3 regions of the Ventrimonas sp. genome follow, and region 3 is predicted to be linked to each of the others. Evidence: predicted binding sites of a transcription regulator. Region 3 holds the regulator's gene; each other region holds the start of a gene.
What was found. Region 3 encodes Rex, which represses fermentation and respiration genes when NADH is low (regulators of the CRP and FNR family bind a similar motif). Its sites were predicted from a motif close to ATTGTTAANTANTTAACAAT; they were not measured.

Region 1: the regulator Rex is predicted to act here: its motif matches at 1,002-1,021, upstream of ACMP1L_RS13375 ((2Fe-2S) ferredoxin domain-containing protein).
Region 2: the regulator Rex is predicted to act here: its motif matches at 1,250-1,269, upstream of adhE (bifunctional acetaldehyde-CoA/alcohol dehydrogenase).

The regions. Positions count from the first base shown of each region.
Region 1 covers NZ_DBFCCJ010000082.1:40,078-42,344, reverse strand. The annotation lists gene ACMP1L_RS13380 ([Fe-Fe] hydrogenase large subunit C-terminal domain-containing protein) at 1-715, opposite strand, end outside; gene ACMP1L_RS13375 ((2Fe-2S) ferredoxin domain-containing protein) at 718-957, opposite strand; tRNA gene ACMP1L_RS13370 (tRNA-Pro) at 1,144-1,217, shown strand; tRNA gene ACMP1L_RS13365 (tRNA-Glu) at 1,222-1,293, shown strand; gene ACMP1L_RS13360 (hypothetical protein) at 1,357-2,267, opposite strand, start outside.
Region 2 covers NZ_DBFCCJ010000012.1:22,534-24,800, forward strand. The annotation lists gene adhE (bifunctional acetaldehyde-CoA/alcohol dehydrogenase) at 1-1,196, opposite strand, end outside; gene ACMP1L_RS01760 (DUF4446 family protein) at 1,472-1,993, opposite strand; gene ACMP1L_RS01765 (ParB/RepB/Spo0J family partition protein) at 2,024-2,267, opposite strand, start outside.
Region 3 covers NZ_DBFCCJ010000053.1:68,840-71,106, forward strand. The annotation lists gene ACMP1L_RS09030 (NAD(P)H-hydrate dehydratase) at 1-807, opposite strand, end outside; gene ACMP1L_RS09035 (redox-sensing transcriptional repressor Rex) at 929-1,600, opposite strand; gene ACMP1L_RS09040 (ABC-F family ATP-binding cassette domain-containing protein) at 1,778-2,267, shown strand, end outside.

The DNA of each region.
Region 1 (2,267 bases), on a different contig from region 3:
GGCGGTTTACACGCGGATCCATCCGTTCAAACGGGGTATCCTCGCAATCCTCGATGAGAATATCCTCTTCGTTTAACCAGCGGCTGATATCGTTAAAATTCAGCACTGCATCAATACAGTCAGCATGGCGCGGATCCAGCGCCTCCTGTTTTTTTGCGATACAGGGGCCCAGGAAAACGACCCTGGTATCCGCTCCCATCTGCTGTTTGATCATGCGTCCGTGGGCGATCATGGGCGAAACCACCGGAGCCAGATACGGAATCAGCTTCGGATAATATTTTTCGATCAGAGCGTTCACGCTCGGGCAGCAGGTGCTGATGATATTTTCCCTGGTTCCTTCCGAAAGAAGCTTCGCATACTCCGCAGTTACCAGCGCAGCACCCTCAGCAGTTTCACGAACATCGGTAAAGCCCAGACGCATCAGCGCACAGCGCACCTGCCCGATAGTATGGTATTTTAAGAGTCCCATATAAGATGGCGCAATGGAAATGACCACTTTCTCCCCGGCCTCAATCATGCCTTTTACCAGACTCAGGTCACTGACCAGAGTTTTGGCTGACTGTGGACAGATCTGCAGGCAGCGCCCGCAGAGAATACAGTTTTCCGGCATGATCTCCGCACGCCCGTCTTTTACCATGATGGCCTTGACTTCGCAGTTGCGCACACACTTGTAACAGTGACGGCATTTTGTTGCTTTAAAGTCAATGATCGCCATACCTACAGCCTCCCTAAAATTTCCTTTTCAAAAAAGTCATCGGTGGTTTCCGGCTTTAAGGAGAAAAGCTCTCCGTCTACTGTCACGCAGACTCCATTCACACAGTTGCCGCTGCAAAAGGCTCCATTTAAATCTACCTTATCAGAGACTCCGTGTTCCTTTACCAGTTCCTGCAGACGCTGGATAATTTCTCTTGATCCTTTTAAATGACATGCACTTCCGATACAGATCGTAACTCTCATAACTCAATCCTCCAAAATCGCATAATATAGGTTTATTTTCTCATATTGACACATTTTTATCAATAAGAAAATTACATAAAATAGCGTAAAACCGTGTTTTTTCTTGTATACAAAAACTTTTTTCAATTTTTTTCAAAAAAGTGCTTGCATTATTTCCAGAATGGTGATATATTATTGGAGTCGCTTCGAGGCGTGGCTCAGTTTGGTAGAGCGCTGCGTTCGGGACGCAGAGGTCGCAAGTTCGAATCTTGTCGCCTCGATTCTGGCCTCATGGTCAAGCGGTTAAGACGACGCCCTCTCACGGCGTAAACTCGGGTTCGATTCCCGATGAGGTCATAGAATCCAGAATCAAAGCGAAGAAAACACCAGAGCAGCTGCTCTGGTGTTTTTGTTTTATCCTTATTGTAAATGACGTGCCGTAATTCCTTTCAGCCGGCAAAATTCCTCAAGTTCTACGGTATAATCTCCCTCCACGCAGTGCACATGGTTAGAACTGTATACGCGCATAAATTCGTTCACATCCAGATGATGCTCCACAAAAGCCGTAGGACGGTATGGCGAATACTCTTTTATTTTCTCCCGCGGTTCTTTTACCGTCTTTCCTGTAAAAAAAGCCATCTCATAATTTCCATTTTTACGGAAGAGACGCATATAGGTAAAAATTCCTTCCTCACACACAAACTGCGTTGCCGCTCCGCCTGCCATGCCAAAGCCATGCGGCATTAGATGCACCTTGGAAAGATTTTCTTCCGGTTTTTCCGAAAGTCCGGCAAAATACGAGGCCATGGCACCACAGTTTGCAAAAACAAACCGGTCACTGGTAACCTGTGCAATATCCTGAAGCGCAGTAGGCTTTCCACCCGATATCAGTTTTAAGATCTGCATGGAAAGTGCACCATCCGCATCAGCCTCACAGCTGCAGGCTACCGGACATTTATTTCCATCCGCATCATATGGATCATTTAACATCTGAACATTCAGACACTGCAGGCAGTAGCGGTTACTCAGCTCTGTCTGACACTTGATTCCGACAAAATCCAACTCATAATCCCGCATAATCGCTTTTGTAGCCAGATAGCTGGAAATCATTTTCTTCAAATGTTCCCGTGTAAACCGTTCTTCCGAATTATAAAGGACTTGTCCGTAATAACGCTCAATATAAGCCAGATACGTCTCAATCTCTGCCTCTGAAACGGTCTTTCCCCGGTCAGCAATCTCAAACTGGTCAATCTGTTCCATATCAACGCCAAACAGATTTTCCCACTGTACCAGGTCTGCCGTACCGGTACTGATTCCAAGGCTGCGTCCTC
Region 2 (2,267 bases), on a different contig from region 3:
CAGGTCTTCATGGCAGCTGCATGTTTTGCCATCTTCTCTTTCTCGTTTACATTGACATAGAGGGAAGATGTGTGGCCATAACCGCCATCTGCAACCAGGCGCTCTGCCTTTGCAATCGCCTCATCAAAAGTCTGAGCCTTGTACATAGCCAGAACCGGTGAGAGTTTCTCGTGTGCAAACTCCTCACTGATATCTACAGACTCTACCTCACCGATCAGGATCTTGGTATCCTCCGGCACCTCAACACCAGCCATCTTTGCGATCTTATATGCACTCTGACCTACGATCTTTGCATTTAAGGATCCGTTGATAAGAATGGTTTTTCTTACTTTCTCAATCTCATCTGGTTTTAAGAAATAGCAACCGCGGTATACAAACTCTTTTTTCACTGCCTCATAAACCGGTGCAAGAACCGTTACCGACTGCTCAGACGCACAAATCATACCATTATCAAAAGTCTTGGAATGGATGATGGAATTGACTGCCAGCTTGATATCAGCAGTATCATCAATGATTGCCGGGGTATTTCCTGCACCTACTCCCAGTGCCGGTTTTCCAGAAGAATATGCTGCCTTTACCATACCCGGACCACCGGTTGCCAGAATAATATCAGCATCCTTCATTACCGTGTTAGTCAGCTCCAGAGACGGAACATCGATCCATCCGATAATTCCCTCCGGTGCACCAGCTTTTACGGCTGCGTCCAGAACAACTTTCGCTGCTGCAATGGTGCAGGCTTTTGCACGCGGATGTGGGGAAATGATAATAGCATTTCTGGTCTTTAAACAGATCAGGGTTTTAAAAATTGCGGTGGAAGTCGGATTGGTTGTTGGGATAACGGCTGCAACCAGACCGATCGGCTCTGCAATCTTCTTGATACCGTATGCCTTATCTTCTTCGATCACGCCGCAGGTCTTCATATCTTTATATGCATTGTGAATATGCTCTGCTGCGTAGTTGTTCTTGATCACCTTATCCTCTACCACGCCCATACCAGTCTCTTCCACTGCCATCTTTGCCAATGGAATGCGCATCTGATTTGCTGCGATCGCAGCTGCGTGGAAAATCTTATCAACCTGCTCCTGAGTATAGGTTGCAAATACCTTCTGTGCATCACGCATAGCGGCCATCTTTGCTTCCAGTGCCTCTACGCTATCGATGATTTCCGGAACTGCTGTCATCTCTTTCTTTGCCATGTTTTTATCCTCCAACGGTTTTTGAATGGGGTTTATAAACTTTCGTTAATTATATTGATATTTCTTTAACGATGAATTCTGTTAGTATTATACCACTCGTTAAATAGTTGTCAATATATTTATTTTTATTTTTATGATCTTTTTTCCATACATGTATTTGTATACAAAATGCATATTTGAAGACGGAGCTGCAACACTGCTGCAAGCCTCAATTAATACAAAAGCAAAAGACCAGGACCGGATAATAACTCTCATCTCAGTTCTGGTCTTTTGCTTTATACCTCTGGCTTTCTCTCCTTGTAACCAAGAGCCTGCTCCAATGCTTCCTTCTCCTCCGCACCAAGCAAAACCTCTGTTTCACCACGTTCCACATCCTTTAAATACAGATAGCAGCCCTCTCGACTGTGAACTGAATTCAATACAAATCCGGTATTGGTATAATCCAACATGGCCAAAGCAAAACTCAAATTTCCACCCATACCCTTGAATGCATTGTACTTCACAATTCCGATCTTCTGGAATGCGGCACGGCTATTTTTGTTAGCTGTTCGAATAGAATCCTTATTATAGCGGTCCTGGGACTGCAATTCAATAATTGCGTTCATCTGATCCACAATCATGTTTTCCATACTTTCCGCATCTTTTCCACGCATAAAAATATCATATCGGCGGTAAAGCTTTCTCATGTTAATCAGGCACAATATTGTCACAACCATTAAAATCAAGGTAAGAATTGCCGATGCGATCAACAGATACACCGGATCAAAACCCAGATCGTTTAAAATACTTTCTTCCATATTAATGCATTCCTGTCCTTCCGTTTTAGACTATACCGGCTGGATAGATTCGATCAGTTCTACAAGACGCTCCAGCTCAGCCTCGGAGTAATACTCAATTTCAATTTTTCCTTTGGATTTATCTTTACGACTGATGTTAACCTTAGTTCCCATAACCGTTTTCATACGATTTTCCATATCCTGGAATACCAGCTCAACAGCCTCATCTACCTGGGATTTTTTCTTTTCTTTCTTTTCTTTTCCCAACAGTTTTACAGCTTTTTCAACTTCACGG
Region 3 (2,267 bases):
TGAAAAATAAGCCGCTCCGCTCATGCCTCTGCTTCCCGCGATGACCAGAACTTTGCCAAATGTCCCTTTATTCCCATCCGGCTGACGCTTTGGAAGCCAGGACAGATCATCCGGTGTAATCAGCTTTGCATCCCATCCGGCCTTCAGCAGACTGGCCTGAGGGAATCCGATGTCGGCTACCACAAGGTTTCCTGCATAATATTTTCCGGGATAAAGCAGAAGACCGGTTTTTGCAAAGCCAAAGGTCACGGTAATATCGGCCTCCAGGGCAATTCCCATGATTTCACCGGTCGTTCCATGGATCCCGGACGGCGTGTCTACCGCGATCACTCCGGTTCCATACTGCTCCCGCAGAGAAGCCAGCATTTCCAGGACCTTCCGGTATTCCCCGCCAATTTCCCGGCCAAGACCGATCCCAAACACTGCATCAAGAATGATATCACATGGTGCCTCCTGATACTCTGCTGCCGTGCACTGCGCAAGATCCAGATTTCGGGCGATCTGCTTCTGAGTCTTCATCTCTTCTGAATCGTGCTCCGGATTGCCGACAAGCAGGAGACTTACGTTATATCCGCGTCCCTGCAGGATGCGTCCTGCTGCCACTCCGTCCGCGCCATTGTTTCCGGTACCACACACAGCCAGGATCCGGGCTTTTTTCCCCAGATTCCGCTCTTTCGCCATATGCTCTGCGGCCTCCGCCACAGCCAGGGCAGCCCGCTCCATAAGCACCATGGACGGAATGCCGATGTTTTTTATGGTATTCTGGTCAATCGCTTTCATCTGCTGTGCCGTTACTGCGTAATCCATGTTCCGTCTCCTCTCTGATTCCGCTCCCCTGTAAAGGATGGATGGAAACTCAAAAAACCGGCAGGCAGGAGAACTGATCGTATCCCCGCCTGTCGGCTTTTACCTCTGTTTCGCTCTGCCTCTAGGACTCTCTCTGAGCTTTCTTTTCCTCTTCCTCTTTCCGGTCCTGCATGCTGCATACCCGATAAGACAGGCGCATAAGGCTCTCGGAAAGATGAACATTCTCCACCACAACATCGTCCGGAACATTCAGATCCAGATGGGCAAAGTTCCAGATTCCTTTAATTCCCGCATTGACCAGACGGTCAGCCAGCTCCGGAGCTTTTGTTTTCGGAATGGTCAGTGCTGCCATCTGAACATCATTATCTTTGATAAACTGCTCCAGATCATCTACTCCGCGGATCTCAATTCCGCGTACCACAAGCCCGATCAGTCTCGGGTTAATGTCAAACATGCCTTTGATCATAAAACCGCGCTTTTCAAAATTTGCATAATTTGCAATGGCCTGACCAAGATTTCCGGCACCAATAATGATCAGGTTATGCTGGCGGTCGATTCCAAGGATCTTTCCGATCTCTGTATACAGGTATTTTACGTTATAACCATAACCCTGCTGACCGAATCCTCCAAAGTTATTTAAATCCTGACGAATCTGGGAAGCAGTCACCTTCATCCTGGTACTCAGCTCATTGGATGAGATACGCTCTACACCTGATTCCAAAAGCTCTCCGAGATAACGGTAATACCTCGGGAGTCTTGTAATAACTGCTTTGGATATCTCTCTGTTTTCCATGTTGCACATCTCCTATACGTAAACTATTAAAATCTATTATAACCGTTTGCGAAATCTATGTCAATGTTCAAACAATTTCGAAACAAAAAATCAGAAGAAAGTCCTTTACAAGTGTTGAAAGCCTATATTATACTTGATAAGTCTTATAGTAGAAAACGTAACGAAATGGAGTTATCTATGATTTTATCATGCAATCACATCAGCAAAGCCTTCGGCACGGATGAGATTCTGTCCGAAGTATCTTTTCATATAGAAGATCAGGAAAAGGCTGCCATCGTAGGCATCAACGGTGCCGGAAAGTCTACTCTCTTAAAGATCATTGTCGGCGAGCTGTCAGCGGATTCCGGCGAGGTCGTTCTCGCAAAGGGCAAAACCCTCGGCTACCTGGCGCAGCACCAGGATCTGGACAGCAGCCGTACCATCTATGAGGAATTAAAAGAAGTCAAGCAGCCCATCATCGATATGGAACAGCAGATCCGCGAGCTGGAGCTCAATATGCAGAATGCCTCCGGAGAAGCACTGGAACAGATGCTGGCTGCATACAGCCGCTTAAGCCATACCTTTGAACTGGAAAATGGCTACGCATGGAAAAGTGAACTGACCGGTGTCTTAAAGGGCCTTGGCTTTACCGAAGACGAGTTTGACAAAACCGTGTCTACCCTCTCCG